One region of the Mesorhizobium sp. LEGMi-168a genome, then DNA from elsewhere that is predicted to be linked to it. Evidence: predicted binding sites of a transcription regulator. Region 1 holds the regulator's gene; each other region holds the start of a gene.
The links. The regulator PhoB, encoded in region 1, activates phosphate uptake and scavenging genes when phosphate is short. The targets are predictions, from matches to a motif close to TGTCATNNANCTGTCAT.

Region 1 (3,860 bases):
GATTGGACTGCGCGTCGGCGGAGATGTACTTGTCCCCGGCGGCCTCGATGGCCTTCTTCATCGCCGCCTCGTCGGTCTTCCAGCGTTCTTCCTGGAAATTCGACCACGAAACGCCGATCACCTTGTCCTTTGCCTCTGCGACCGACGCCAGCGTCAGCGACATGGCGACACCCGCCAGGATGGCGGTTGCGAATCTCTTCATGATTTCCTCCCTGCGCCATTGCGGCGCGACCCAGACTGGCCCGAAGGCCGCACACAGAGGCTTTTTTTCGAGCCTCGAAAAAACACTGATGCAACGTCGAAGCGCTGTCAACTGCGATTCTGATGGTTTTTGAGGTGTCGCAAACTTTTTTTCGAGCTCCGCAATAAATAATGACAGCCCCGGCAGCTTCTGCCAGTATCCCTAGCACGTCGGCGACGGCCCATGGCATGATGAGAAGGCCGCGACGCCCGGGAGGAAGGAAAACGATGTCGGTCGGAATCCGCCACGACGACCTGCGCCGGCGCAACCGCGCCATGGTGCTCTCGGCCGTGCGCCGGGCCGACCAGCCGTCGCGCACGGAAATCGCCGCGACCACCGGGCTCAGCCACTCGACGATTTCGGCGATCTCTGCCGACCTGATCCAGGAAGGCATCCTGGCCGAGAGCAAGCCGAGCGAGACCACGTCGCTGAAGCGCGGCCGGCCACAAGTCGGCCTCGCCCTCAACCCCGAAGCGGCCGCGGTGGTGACGGTGGTACTGTCGCTGAATTTCCTCTCCGTCGCCGTCATCGACTATGCCGGTCAGGTCATCGCCGAAGAGCAGCGGCGCCTCGACACGCTGACCATGCCGCGCGACGAGCTGATCGGCGAATGCACGGCGATTGTCCGGCGCCGGCTGGAGGACCCGGATCTCGATGTCGGCAGCGTCGCCCGCATTGCCATGGGCATCCAGGGCATCACCGATTCCCACGCCCGCGCCATGCTGTGGTCGCCGATCACGCCGCTGACCGACATTCCCTTCGCCGACATCCTGGAGCATGAATTCGGCATTCCCGCCACCATGGAGAACGACTGCAACATGATGGCGGTGGCGCTGCAATGGCGCGACCCCGACCGCTACCGCGACAACTTCATCGCCATCCTGCTCTCGCACGGCATCGGCATGGGGCTGGTGCTGAAGGGCGAGCTGTTCACCGGCACGCACTCTTCCGGCGGCGAGTTCGGCCACATGATCCACCGTCCCGGCGGCGCGCTCTGCCGCTGCGGACGCCGCGGCTGCGTCGAGGCCTATGCCGGCAACTACGCCATCTGGCGCAGCGCCATGAAGATGAGCGAGGATGCCGAGCCGGTCGACGTCGGCGACGCCGACATGCGGGCTCTTGCCGCGAAGGCGCGCGAAAAAGACGGCCCGGAGCGCGAGGCCTATCGCCGGGCGGGCGAAGCGCTGGGCTTTGGGCTGGGCAGCCTGTTCGCGCTGATCGACCCGGCGCCGGTCGCCATGGTCGGCGTCAGCGCCGCGGCTTTCGACCTGATCGAGCCGGCGTTGCGGGAAGCCATCGCCCAGACCGCCGGCGGCCAGCACTCAAAATCGATCTCCTTCGACACTGAGCCGAACGAATTGCCGCTGATACGCGAAGGCTGCGCCATGCGCGCGCTGAGCTTCGTCGACCAGGAGATTTTCGCGCCGGGCGTGCAGGCGAGGACCGGCACCGGAAAGAACGTCGCCTGATCAGTCTTCCCTGATCGCGTAGCCCGCCCCGCGTATCGTGCGGATGACGTCCGGCATGCGGCCGTTGTTGACCGCCTTGCGCAGGCGTCCGACATGCACGTCCACCGTGCGCTCGTCGATATAGATCGTCTCGCCCCAGACATTGTCGAGCAGCTGGCTGCGCGAGAACACCCGGCCGGGATGCCGCATCATGAATTCGAGCAGCCGGAACTCGGTCGGGCCGAGCCTGATCTCGCTCTTCTTGCGGTAGACGCGGTGCGATTCGCGGTCGAGCACGATGTCGCCGACCTTGAGCACGCTGGACAGCACCTCCGGCTTGGCGCGGCGCAACAGCGCCTTGACCCTGGCCATGAATTCCGGCGTCGAGAACGGCTTGACCAGGTAGTCGTCGGCGCCCGTCGAGAGGCCGCGCACGCGATCGCTTTCCTCGCCGCGCGCGGTCAGCATGATGATCGGCAGCCGCTCGGTCTCGGGCCGCATCCTGAGGCGCCGGCAAAGCTCGATGCCGGAAACCGCCGGCACCATCCAATCGAGCACCAGAAGGTCGGGCACGTTCTCCTGCAGGCGGATCTCGGCCTCGTCGCCGCGGGTCACCACCTCGACCTGATAACCCTCGGATTCGAGGTTGTAGCGGAGCAGCACCCCCAGCGGCTCCTCGTCCTCCACCACCATGATGCGTGGGGCGATCATTTGGCAGGCACCTTCGCTGTCACGCCGCCGGCGCCGACATCGCCGTCTCGTCCTGCTTCGGACGATTGGCGGGCAATTGGGTGCCGGTCAGCACATAATAGGCGTTCTCGGCGATGTTGGTCACATGGTCGCCGATGCGCTCCAGATTCTTGGCGCAGAACAGGAGGTGCGTACAAGCCGTGATGTTGCGCGGATCCTCCATCATGTAAGTCAGGAGCTCGCGGAAGACGGAGGTGTATTTGACGTCGACGCGCTCGTCGTCGTTCCTGAGCTTGGCGAGCGCCGTGGCGTCGCCCGCCGTGTACTCCTCGATCACGCCCTGGACCTGGATCAGCACCAGCTGCGCCATCGCGTCGATCGAGTGCGATAGGTCGCGCGGCGCGGCGCTGACGCCGACGGAGCCGACGCGCTTGGCGATGTTCTTGGCGAGGTCGCCGATGCGCTCGAGGTCGCCGGCCATGCGGATGGCGCCGACCACGCTGCGCAGGTCGTCGGCCATCGGCTGGCGCTTGGCGATCAGCGTGATGGCGCGGTCGTCGAGCTCGCGCTGACGCGCGTCCATGATGGCGTCGTCGGAGACGACGCGCTGCGCCAAAGCATTGTCGGAATTGAGCAGAGCCTTGGTCGAGGCGCCGACCATCGAGCCGGCGAGATCGCCCATATCACGGATGAGCCGGCTGATCTGCCCGAGATCCTCGTCGAAGGAAGCGACCGTATGGGCCATGATTGATGTCCTCGTGTGAACTCAGCCGAAGCGGCCGGTGATGTAGTCCTGCGTGCGCTTCTCGCGGGGCGAGGTGAAGATCTTCTCGGTTCGGTCGAACTCGACCAGCTCGCCGAGATACATGAACGCCGTCTGCCGCGACACGCGCGCCGCCTGCTGCATGTTGTGGGTGACGATCACGATCGTGTAGTCGGCCTGCAATTCGTCGATCAGTTCCTCGATCTTGGCGGTCGACAGCGGATCGAGCGCCGAGGCCGGCTCGTCGAGCAGGATGACCTCCGGCTTCACCGCCACGGTGCGGGCGATGCAGAGCCGCTGCTGCTGGCCGCCCGAAAGGCTCTGGCCGCTGGCGTTGAGCTTGTCCTTGACCTCGTTCCACAGCGCCGCGCGCTTCAGCGCCTGCTCGACGCGGTTGTCCATCTCGGCCTTGCTGATCTTCTCATACAGCCTGACGCCGAAGGCGATGTTCTCGTAGATCGACATCGGGAACGGCGTCGGCTTCTGGAACACCATGCCGATCTTGGTCCTGAGCAGGTTGAGGTCCTGCGAGCGGTCGAGGATGTTCTTGCCGTCGAGCAGCACCTGGCCTTCGGCGCTCTGCTTCGGATAGAGCTCGTAGATGCGGTTCAGCACGCGCAGCAGCGTCGACTTCCCGCAGCCCGACGGCCCGATGAAGGCGGTGACGCTGCGTTCGGGCAGCGACAGGTTGATGTCCTTCAGCGCCTTCGACTGGCCA
Region 2 (3,860 bases), on a different contig from region 1:
CATCAACGTACAGACACTCGAGGAAGCCGGCCTGATCGCGACCGAGGCCGTCAAGGCCAGGAAGGGCCATCAAAAGATCTGTTCGGCCCGCTTCGATGAGATCATCGTGCGGTTCGAGGGGGAGGAGGAACTTCAACGCGACGCGAACGTCATCGAAGTCGCGATGCCTCTCGGCCTGTTCACCTCCGTCGAGGTCAGTCCGCCTTGCGGTCTGTGCTCGACCGATGGCGTGATCGGCCTGCTGGACGTCCCTGATTCCTTCCTCGATCCAGCGCGTGTCCAGGCGGCGCTCATCTGGTTCGGAATGGGCAGCGTCGAGTACAAGTTTCCGAACAACGCCAAGTTGCTCAATGCCCGGATAGAGTCGATCGAGTTCTCGATGGAGCTCTCATCGGAGGTTCCCGGCACCAATATGGACTGGCCTTCCGACCTCACGCTCTGGGTGAACGACGTCGCTGTCGGCACTTGGACGTCGCCGGGCGACTATGGCGACAAGCGCGGTGTCTATACACCAAGCTGGTGGAAACTGGCCGGCTCGCAATATGGCAAGTTGAAGAACTGGCGGATCGGCCAGTCGGGGTCCTTCATCGACGGCGTCAGAATCTCCGACGTCACAATGGACGACCTCGGCATCACCAAACATCGCTCGATCCGGATGAGGATCGGCATCGACGCGAAGGCGAAGCATCCTGGCGGCGTCAACATATTTGGGCGCGGCTTCGGCAACTATGACCAGGATATAGTCATGCGGCTTGAGCTCGGTCGCTGACGACGAACGAGGGCGTGCGTCGCCTGGGCGTGGCTCAGGCGATCTCTTCCAGTTCGGTTATCGCGCTGGTGCGGATCGTCATGGCGTTGCCGCGCCACTCGACGGCGCCACCCAACCAGCCGCGCGCCCAGATGGCGGGAAGCATCGCGTCGCGCACGATCATCGCGGTCACGCTGCGCGGTGACATATACCAGCCCTTGGACCAGGCGAGCAGGCATTCCGGCACATAGGCCATCGCCAGAACGCAAAGCGCCGTGGTGGGCAGGCTGACGCCGGCGCTGGCCGCCGCGATAAGCGCGAGCAGCAGCGGCAACGCCACACCAGTCAGGATCTCGGGGGCAAAAAACAGCGGGAAGGTGACGCGGCGCAGCCGCGCCCAGCGCGCCTGGCGCGACCAGATTTCGGCGAACGCGCGCTGGCCGAGCGGCTGCTCGAACGGCGAGGCGACGAGATTGACGCGCAGTCCCAAGCCGTTGACCAGCTTGGTGGCGGCCGCGTCCTCGGCGATCTCGGCGGCTAAAGCCTGGATGCCGCCGTTTGCGTCGAGCATCGGCTTGCTCCACAACATGCTCTTGCCTTGGGCGAAGCCAAGGCCGAGCGCCTCGCCCGCATATTGCCAGCGCGCCTGCAGCGTGTTGAGGAAGGCGCATTCGACTTCGGCCCAAAACCCATCCGGCCGCGAGCCGATCGGCGTCGAGCAGACGAGGCCGGTATCCGGCCGCCAGGCCGCCATCAGATGCTGGACATAGTCCTTGGGCATCAGCACATTGGAATCGGCGAGGATCACCCAGTCGTGCCGCGCCGCCTGCCAGCCCTTGACGCAGTTGTTGAGCTTGGGATTGGCGCTGACCCTGTCGTCGCCGACGAGCAGCCGCGCCGGAACCTTGGGGAAGCGCGCGATCGCGGCATTGATCAGCTTGACCACGGGGTCTTCGGCGCCGGCGACGCAGAAGATCAGCTCATAACGCGGCCAGTCGAGCGAGAAGGCGCGATCAAGCGTCTCCTCGGTGAACGGCTCGACGCCACGCGACGGCACAACGATAGAGACCAGCGGCTGCTTCTCCGCGAGCGGAGGAATGATGCGACGCGCCTTCAGCCGCGACGATGCAAGCAGGATGCTGGCGAAATTTGAAAGAAGAAGGGCTGACGAGGCAAAGGCGGCGGCGAAAGTCGGTTCCATCGAGATCTGGTCACTCCGGAAAGGCCGCCCGCGGCCGTTTCATCAGTCGACAGAGCGCCCGAGTCGCCCGGCACAGTGCTCGCACACCAACATTGTCATGTGTCACTTAAATGACATTGTTTGTCGGCACTGCGCTTTGAGGTCGGCAGGTTACGCCGCTTTCCGTTGATAAAGCCGCGGAGGGCGACAAATATTGCCCTGACGCAGCACCGGAGTTGCCCATGTATCGCGCCGTCACGCGCAACATCGAAGTGCAGGTCAGGCCGTTCTATCTGGAGGATCGTTCCGATCCGTCCGAGAACCGCTATGTGTGGGGCTATCAGGTGACGATCGACAACCGGTCGGACGAATTCGTGCAGCTTATGTCTCGGTACTGGCACATCACCGACGGGCGCGGTCGCGTCGAGGAAGTGCGCGGCGCCGGCGTCGTCGGCGACCAGCCGGAGCTCAACCCCGGCGACAGCTACCAGTACACGTCGGGATGCCCGCTCTCGACGCCATCCGGCATCATGGTCGGCCATTACACGATGCGCAACGGACGCGGCGAGACGTTCGACGTCGCCATCCCCGCCTTCTCGCTCGACATGCCGGGGACAAGGCGGACGGTGAATTAGGATAAGTTCGCGAAATCCCGAGCGACAGCGTCTTTCTCTCCGTCACTATACGGGGAGAAAGGCGCCAAACTTTTGAGATTTACTTCAGGTTCGACGGCAGCGCCGGGATGTGGCGCCATCTTCACCGACGTTCGCGCCGCCCCTCATCCGTCACTTCGTGACACCTTCTCCCCGTGAAACGGGGAGAAGGAAGAGGCTACTGTGCCGCGAATTCCGCCGGGTCGAAGTCGTACTGCGTCGAGCAGAACTCGCAGGCGACGTGGATGCCGCCGTCCTCGGTCGAGTCCTTGATCTCGTCGGCTGAAAAGCCTTCGAGGATGCCGCGGATCTTCTCGCGCGAGCAGGAGCACTGGTCGGCGACGGGCACGCCACGGAAGACGCGCACGCCGTGTTCGTGGAACAGCCGGTAGAGCAGCCGCTCGGCGCCGACCGTGGGGTCGATGAGCTCGGTCGGCTCAGTGGTGCCGAGCAACGCCAGAAGTTCCTGCCAGGAATTGTCGGCCGGCTGGTGCGCCGCGTCGCGCGGATCGCCGTCGCCGCCGGAAATGTCGGGCACGCGCATGCGCTCCGGCGCCTGCGGCAGGAACTGCGCAAGGATGCCGCCGGCGCGCCATTGCTCGCGGGCGCCGCCGGGGCCCGGCGTCACCAGCTTGGCGACCGACATCTTGAGATCGGTCGGGATCTGCTCCGACTGGCGGAAATAGGTGCGCGCGGCTTCTTCCAGCGACGTGCCGTCGAGCTGGACGATGCCCTGATAACGCTGCGTATGCGCGCCCTGGTCGATGGTCAGCGCCAGCACGCCGGTGCCGAGCAGTTTCTGCTGCGAGGTCTCGCCGGCGGCAACCAGCGCCTGCAGCCGGTCGGCGTCGAAGCGCGCATAGGCGCGCAGCGCATGCGGCGTGGCGAAGTCCGCCACCAGCATGTCGACCGGCCCATCCGTGCGTGTCTGCAGGATGAACTTGCCCTCGAACTTCAGCGACGTGCCGAGCAGCACGGTCAGCACGCAGGCTTCCGCCAGCAGGCGCGCCACCGGTTCGGGATAGTCGTGGCGACCGAGGATGGCGTCGAGCATCGGCCCGAGCTGCACGGTGCGGCCGCGCACGTCGAGTGGCGCCACCTCGTAAGGCACGACATGGTCGTCGCCGGCGAAGCCGAATTCACCGAGTTTGGGTTGATGTTCAGCCAATGGACGGGTTTCCAGCATGACAAAGCTCCGGGGCGCGACCATCCCGCTTTCCAGGCGGCATGGGTCCAAGCGCGTTCGATTTCAGTGATGGCCCCCAAATAGGCATCACAT
Region 3 (3,860 bases), on a different contig from region 1:
CAATCTCGGCACTAACCGGATGAGCGAGAAGCCGGCCGACGGCGTCGTCAACAAGCATGGCCAGGCGCACGACATCAAGAACCTGTTCGTGTCAGACGGCAGCCAGTTCACCACCGGCGGCGCGGAAAACCCGACGCTGACCATCGTGTCGCTGGCCATCCGCCAGGCCGACTACATCGCCGCGCAGATGTCGGCGAAAAGCATCTAGTCCTCCCGACTGCCTGCTGGCGCGGGGCCCGAAAGGGTTCCGCGCCTTTTTTGTATCCTTCCGCTTATGCGCCGACCGGTTGGCCATCCTTGCGGCGGATGGCGACCACCGACGGTCGCGGCGGCTGGCCGTCCTTGAAGTCGGGCCATAGGGATTGTGCCTTGTCCAGCGTCTCGGCATCCTCGGACGGGTGCTGGACGGAGAGGAACAGCGTGGTGCCGTCGGGCGTGAAGCAGGGTCCGGTCGCCTCGGCGCCGTGCGGGCAGGTGAAGAGCAGCTTTGGCAACCCACGCGCAGCACCCTCTGTGTCGACGCCATAGACGCCGTCCGGCAGGTCGAAATCGTTGGCGCCGTCGGTCGCCACCCACAGCCGGCCCGCCGGATCGAAGGTGATATTGTCGGGGCAGACAAACCAGCCATTATCCGACGTGTCCGGATGGAAGGTGGCGCCGACCTTGGCGTCCTTGGGGTTGCCGCAGAGCACGAACAGGTCCCAGGCATATTTGTCGGCGGTATGGTCGGCGTCGGGGCCGCGGCCACCGGGCGGGATCAGTTCGACGATGTGGCCCCACAGGTTTTCCGGCCGCGTGTTGGCCGGGTTGATCTTGGATTCGTCACGCTTCTTGTTCTTGGTCATGACGGCGTAGACGCGGCCGGTAACCGGATTGGTCTCGATGTCCTCCGGCCGGTCCATCGGCGTCGCGCCGAGCGCATCGGCGGCAAGGCGCGTCTTCAGAAGCACCTCGGCCTGGTCGGCAAAACCGTTCTCGGCAGTGAGCTTGCCCTGGCCGTGGATCAGCGGCAGCCAGCTCATCGTGCCGTCGCCGTCGAAACGCGCCACCGACAGGACGCCGTCGTCGAGAAGATCCTTGCCGGAGGCGGGGTTCGCCGGATCGTAAGGTTTTGCCGAGACGAAGCGGTACATGTACTCAAAATAATCATCGTCGCCCATGTAGACGACGATGCGGCCGTCCTTGTTGCGCACGACGGTAGAGGCCTCATGTGACATGCGACCGAGCGCGGTGCGCTTCACCGGCTTCGACTGCGGATCGTAGGGATCGATCTCGACCACCCAGTCGAACCGGTTCGGCTCGTTCGGCTCCTTGTCGATGTTGAAGCGGTCATGGAAGCGGCCGCGGCCGTAGATGTCGGAACCGTCGAAGCCGTAGCGGTCGAGGATGTCGGCCGTCGGCGCCTTCTTGGGGTCGCCGCCGAAGAGGTCGGAAACGCCTTCCTCACAGGTCAGCACCGTGCCCCAGGGCGTGACGCCGCCGCTGCAATTGTAGCTGGTGCCCAGCACCTTGCTGCCGGTGGCGTCGGCCGAGGTTTGCAGCAGCGCATGGGCGGCGACGGGACCGGAGACAACCATCTCGGTGTTGGCGGTGATACGGCGGTTGAGCGGGCTGTCCTCGATGATCGACCAGTTGCCGTCCTTGAGCATCACCTCGACGATCGAATGGCCCATCGCCGCGAGGCCGAGATCGACCTGTTCCTTGGTCATCGTCTTGCCGGCGTCGTCCTCGGTCATGCCGGGGAACATGACATTCGGCGAGATGTATTCGTTGTTGACGCAGAGCAGACCGTGGTCGGAATTCTCCGAACCCTTGGGCAGCGGCATGAAGGCGATGTAGTCGCAATTGTAACCGAAGCGCTTCTCCTGCTCTTCCGCCGCGACCTTGTTGCCGTCGAATTCGGGCAGGCCGGCAGCGAGCGCATCGCCCCAGCGCGCGACGATGGTCGTCTCATAACCTTCGGCGGCGGCGTGGGTCTTGTCGTAGACCCGCTTCAGTTCGGGAAAGCCGAGGGTGGATTGAGCGGCTGCCGCATGTGTTTCGCCGGCAAACAAGGAGCCGACGAAGCTGCCGCCGGCAATCAGCGCGCCGGAGGCGATGCCGCCCTTGAGGAGCTCGCGGCGCGAGACGCGCGCGGCAATGACGTCGCGAATGACGGGGGAGGGTGAGGACGGGGAGTTGGCCATCGTTTCTGCCTCTCGGGTGGATGTTGACGACAGCCGCTGCCTAAGCCGCTTCGGCAACATCCGGATGACATGAGAGGGCGGAATGGGGATGGCAGGCGCTGATGGCGCTGCCACCGCTATCTTTTGGTGCAGGTCGAAGCCGTGAAGGCGCCGTCCTGCTGCTTCAGGATGATGTCGAAGGAGGGGCCGGCCGGATCATCCAGCGTCGCTTGCGTCAGCGAGATCGAGTTGCCGCCGCTGGTGTAGCCGCCGAGCGGGCCGAGCCAGCTGATCTCGCCATTGGCATCCATCTGATAATTGTAGGTTCCCGAGGTGCCGAAGGTCACCGGGCCGCTATAAACATTGCCCTTGATGGTTATGTCGCCGAGGTTGAGGAACAGGCCGAGCAGATACACCTCGCAGTGATAGGTCCCGTCGGGCAGCTTGCCGTCGGTGAAGTCGGCGCGGGCGCCGCCGGCGGCGGACAAGAGAAGCAGGAAGCTCAGGATGATGCGTAAGGCCATGACGTCGCTCGTTTGCGCGGCGACCTTGCCCCATTTTGCCATCGTCTCGCAACCGCGATCCGATTGCCGTATGCAGAGCCGAGATCAAAGTTTAGGCATTTTTACCATTTGGGCAAAATATAGGCAGAGATGCGCAAAGTTTTCTCAATCCGTATTCACCCCGAAGACTCAACAAGTTCGACGGCTATCCGATAACCGATTGTAAATACTTATCTATCGCTCTTCACCCCCTCACGCTTCCACGTTTGGCACGTCGCTTGCAGCGCTATGTTGCGATGCAAAACAACCAGCTTGGGAGCGTGGAACATGAGGGGTAATTTCTCGGCAATAACAAAAATGTTTTCGGCCGGCGTGATCGCCACCGGCCTGGCGATGTCGTCCCCGGCCAGGGCGGCCGACGACACGATCAAGGTCGGCATCCTCCATTCGCTGTCGGGGACCATGGCGATTTCGGAGACGACGCTGAAGGACGTCATGCTGATGCTGATCGATGAGCAGAACGCCAAGGGCGGCCTGCTCGGCAAGAAGCTTGAGGCGGTCGTCGTCGATCCGGCGTCGAACTGGCCGCTCTTCGCCGAAAAGGCACGCGAGCTGATTTCGAAGGACAAGGTGGCGGCGGTGTTCGGCTGCTGGACCTCGGTGTCGCGCAAGTCGGTGCTGCCGGTGTTCTCGGAGCTCGACAACATCCTGTTCTACCCCGTCCAGTATGAGGGCGAGGAGAGCGAGCGCAACGTCTTCTACACCGGCGCGGCGCCGAACCAGCAGGCGATTCCGGCCGTCGACTATCTGATGAGCGCCGATGGCGGCTCGGTGAAGCGCTGGGTGCTCGAAGGCACCGACTATGTCTATCCGCGCACGACCAACAAGATCCTCGAAGCCTACCTCAAGTCGAAGGGCGTGCCGGCCGAGGACATCATGGTCAACTACACGCCGTTCGGCTTCTCCGACTGGCAGACCGAGGTCTCGGCGATCAAGAAGTTCGGCTCGGCCGGCAAGAAGACGGCCGTCGTGTCGACCGTCAACGGCGACGCCAACGTGCCGTTCTACAAGGAGCTCGGCAACCAGGGCATCAAGGCCGAGGACATCCCGGTCATGGCCTTCTCGGTCGGCGAGGAAGAACTGGCCGGCCTCGATACCGGGCCGCTGGTAGGCCATCTCGCCGCCTGGAACT
Region 4 (3,860 bases), on a different contig from region 1:
GCCGACACCGACCTGTCGCCGGAGCAGCGCACCTATGTCGGCGCCGTCTCCACTTCCGCAAGCGCGCTGCTTGCGCTGATCGAGGACCTGCTCGACTATTCCAAGATCGAGGCCGGCCGCTTCGATCCCGAGCCGCAGCCGACCTCGCTACGCGAGATCGCCGACAACATCATCGAGCTGCTGGCGGCGAAAGCCTTCTCCAAGAACATCGGTCTCGGCTGCTACGTCGAGCCCGATGTGCCGCAGATGATCACCGCCGATCCCGGCCGCGTACGCCAGGTGCTGCTCAACCTCATCGGCAATGCCGTCAAGTTCACCGACGCCGGCGGCGTTCTGCTCACCGTCGCGCGCGCCCGCACCGAGAGCACCGACCGCATCTGCTTCACCATCGCCGACACGGGTCCGGGACTGCGCGAAGAGGACATGGAGCGCATCTTCGAGGAGTTCGAGCAGTCCGACGGCACCTCGACAAGGGTGCATGGCGGCGCCGGTCTCGGCCTTGCCATCTCCAAGCGGCTGGTGATCGCCATGGGCGGCGCGATCTCGGTTTCGAGCCGGCTCGGCGAAGGGTCCGAATTCGTCTTCGATATCCCCGCCACCGCGGCGACCGAGCCGCCGCCGCATCGCCACAACATCCTCTCGGACCGGCGCGCGGTGATCGTGTCCAAGAACGCGGTCGAGGCCGACGCCATCGCCCGCGCCATCCGCGCCCATGGCGGCGCGGTCGATATCGCCGCGACGCATGGCCAGGCCGCTTCGTTTGCCGCCGGCTGCAACGTGCTTCTGATCGATGCCGCGCTTGAAAACAGCGACGGCCGCTTGCTGAAGCGCCTGCGCGAGAGCGGCTTTGTCGATTGCGAGGCCATCACCCTGATCGCCCCGACCGATCGCGGCATGCTTGGCGAGTTCCGCGCCAACGGCTACGCGACATTCCTCGCCCGTCCGGTACGCGGCGAAACGCTGCTGCGTGTTCTGTTGACCGCCCAAGTGGCGGCGCCGGCCGAGCCGCGGCCGGAACCGCGCGGTGCCGCGTCCGCGCGCCGCCGCGACCAGGGCCTGTCCGTGCTGATCGCCGAGGACAATGACATCAACGCAATGCTTGCCCGCGCCACGCTGCTCAAGGCCGGGCATCGCGTCAAGATCGTCGGCAACGGCAAGGCCGCGGTCGAGGCCGTCACCGATGCCGGCCTCAAGCACCGTTTCGACGTGGTTCTGATGGACCTGCACATGCCGGTGATGGACGGGCTGGACGCGATCGCCGCCATCCGCCGCCATGAGGAAGCGCTTGCCGTGCCGCCGATCCCGATCATGGTTCTTTCGGCCGACAGCCAGGAAAAGACGCGCCACACCGTGCTGGCCCACGGCGCCAGCGGCTTCGTCACCAAGCCTCTCGACCCCGATGCGCTGGTCCAGGCCGTCGAAGGCCAGGTTGCGGCGTAACGATTTTTTTAGGTTTCGCGAACGCCTTGGATTGCTTGGCTTTCGCAGCCGTAACATAGCCGGTTGAAGGTATTGCCCAGCCGACGAAGTATTGCCGGGCTCGCCGTATCACGGTACTGTCACAATCCTGTTGCACCTACACCGTATCCCCGTGCCAAGAGGGATGGCTCGAAGGAGAGAATCACTCGTGCATACAGTCATGCCTGAATGCGACACTCGGCCGAACGCCAGCGCTTTGCTCGGCGCGCGTACCGCCGACGCTGTCGCAAGCGGCGCACCGCTGGGCCGTATCGGCAACCTTGAAGTGCGGCTCGCCCGCAACGGGGCCGAGATCGCCGCCGCCCAGGAAGTGCGCTACCGGGTATTCTATGACGAGCTTGGCGCGAGGAAGGATTTGTTCCAGGCGCAGGACCGGCGCGATGCCGACCGTTTCGACCCGCTCTGCGATCACCTTCTGGTGTTCGACACGTCGCTTCCCGGCCCCGAGCATCGCCGCATCGTCGGCACTTACCGCCTGTTACGCCAGGAGATCGCCACGGCCGCCGGCGGCTTCTACTCCGAGGGCGAGTTCGAGTTGACCAAGCTGGTCGCGCGCCATCCGGGCCAGCGCTTCCTGGAGCTCGGCCGTTCCTGCGTGCTGCCGGAATACCGTTCCAAGCGCACCATCGAGGCGCTCTGGCAAGGCATCTGGGCCTACATCAACCATTACGGCATCGGCGTGATGACCGGCTGCGCGTCCTTCCATGGCATCGTGCCGGCGGCCCATGCCGAGGCGCTGACCTATCTTGCCCATCACTGCCGCACCGACCAGGCCTGGGATGTGCGGGCGGTGGCCGGCCGCTACTGCTCGATGGACCTGATGCCGATCGAGGCCGTCAACGCCAAGGCGGCGATCGCCGCCATGCCGCCGCTGGTCAAAGGCTACCTGCGTGTCGGCGCCCGCATCGGCGACGGCTGCGTCATCGACCACGAATTCTCGACCGTCGATGTCTTCGTCGTCATGCCGGTCAACGAAATCGGCGCCCGCTACGTCAACTACTATGGCGGTGAAGGGCAGCGTTTCGCGGCTTGAGCCAGTGAGTAGTGAGTAGTGAGTAGTGAGTAGTGAGTAGTGAGTAGTGAACACATCACGGCTCGCGATTCTGTCACTACTGACTACTGACTATTCCCTACTCACTCACGGAATATCTTCCGGCCTCCGGCCGGGCCGGCTCTTATAGGCCGGGAACGACCAGCCGAATTTGAGCGCTCCCCCGCGTACCAGGAAAGCGGCCGCGAAGCCGAGCAGGCTGGATGAAAGCGCCGGCATGCCGACAAGGTCGCAAAGCGTGAAGATCGCCGCACCCGCAAGCGCCGCCGTGACATAGATCTCCGGTCTCAACAGCACGGAAGGCTCGCCGGCCAGCAGGTCGCGCAATATGCCGCCGAAGGTCGCGGTGAGCACTCCGGTGATGACCGACACGACCGGCGAGCCGGTGATCGCCAGGCCTTTTGCGGCCCCCATTACCGCAAAGGCGGCAAGCCCGATCGCATCGAGCCAGAGCAAGAGCTTGTAGCGGGATTCGACGCGATGGGCGCTGAAGAAGACAAGCACCGCCACGACGGCGCAGATCAGCACATAACCGCTATTGGCGACCCAGAACACCGGCAGGTTGAGGATGACGTCGCGAAGCGTTCCGCCGCCGATGCCGGTGACGCTGGCGAGAAACAGGAAGCCGATGATGTCGAGTTCTTTGCGCGACGCGGCAAGCGCGCCCGTCGCCGCGAAGACCGCGACGCCGGCATAGTCGAGCAGCTCGATGGGATTCAAAGGCATAAGGGAGTAGGGCAGTAAGGGAGTAGGGGAATAGGGAAAATTGAATAGCACAAGCCGAATGAATTGTACGGCTCTTCCCTACTCCCTTACTGCCTTACTGCCCTACTCCCTTACTCCCCTAATCACGCATCCTTCTCAGCCTGCTCATTGACCGGGCCCGGCTCGACCGCCGCCTCGGTCGCGGCGGCCTTCGGGCCGCCCTTGGAGACGCCGACCATCGCGGGCCTCAAGACGCGCTCGCCGATCGAATAGCCGGGTTGCACGACCTGGACGACGGTGCCGGCCGGAACGTCGGCATTGGGCACCTCGAACATCGCCTGGTGGAAGTTCGGGTCGAACTTCTCGCCCTCGGGCGCGAGCTTCTTCACGCCGTGCCGCTCCAGCGCCGACAGCATGGCGCGCTCGGTGAGGTCGACGCCCTCGATCAGCGCCTTGAAGCCGGCATCGCCCGCGGCCTTGGCCTCGGCCGGAATGGCGTCCAGCGCGCGGCGCAGATTGTCCGACACCGACAGCATGTCGCGGGCGAAGTTGGCCACCGCGTAAGTGCGCGCGTCATGCACGTCGCGCGCGGTGCGGCGCCGCAGGTTCTCCATTTCGGCCGCGA

Region 2: AC4FWB_RS33540 (ceramide glucosyltransferase) is a predicted target of PhoB. The motif match lies at 2,049-2,065, and genes of this name have one in related genera.
Region 3: AC4FWB_RS00180 (PhoX family protein) is a predicted target of PhoB. The motif match lies at 2,240-2,256, and genes of this name have one in related genera.
Region 4: olsB (l-ornithine N(alpha)-acyltransferase) is a predicted target of PhoB. The motif match lies at 1,558-1,574, and genes of this name have one in related genera.

The regions. Positions count from the first base shown of each region.
Region 1 is NZ_JBZEGV010000019.1:71,087-74,946, reverse strand. It holds gene xylF (D-xylose ABC transporter substrate-binding protein) at 1-202, opposite strand, end outside; gene AC4FWB_RS22810 (ROK family transcriptional regulator) at 469-1,710, shown strand; gene phoB (phosphate regulon transcriptional regulator PhoB) at 1,711-2,400, opposite strand; gene phoU (phosphate signaling complex protein PhoU) at 2,420-3,127, opposite strand; gene pstB (phosphate ABC transporter ATP-binding protein PstB) at 3,146-3,860, opposite strand, start outside.
Region 2 is NZ_JBZEGV010000061.1:7,109-10,968, forward strand. It holds gene AC4FWB_RS33535 (ArsR/SmtB family transcription factor) at 1-769, shown strand, start outside; gene AC4FWB_RS33540 (ceramide glucosyltransferase) at 804-1,949, opposite strand; gene apaG (Co2+/Mg2+ efflux facilitator ApaG/CorD) at 2,171-2,563, shown strand; gene AC4FWB_RS33550 (Hsp33 family molecular chaperone) at 2,760-3,791, opposite strand.
Region 3 is NZ_JBZEGV010000001.1:39,577-43,436, forward strand. It holds gene AC4FWB_RS00175 (GMC family oxidoreductase) at 1-208, shown strand, start outside; gene AC4FWB_RS00180 (PhoX family protein) at 273-2,186, opposite strand; gene AC4FWB_RS00185 (hypothetical protein) at 2,303-2,689, opposite strand; gene urtA (urea ABC transporter substrate-binding protein) at 2,996-3,860, shown strand, end outside.
Region 4 is NZ_JBZEGV010000005.1:261,632-265,491, reverse strand. It holds gene AC4FWB_RS10035 (PAS domain-containing sensor histidine kinase) at 1-1,440, shown strand, start outside; gene olsB (l-ornithine N(alpha)-acyltransferase) at 1,640-2,512, shown strand; gene AC4FWB_RS10025 (trimeric intracellular cation channel family protein) at 2,618-3,250, opposite strand; gene grpE (nucleotide exchange factor GrpE) at 3,379-3,860, opposite strand, start outside.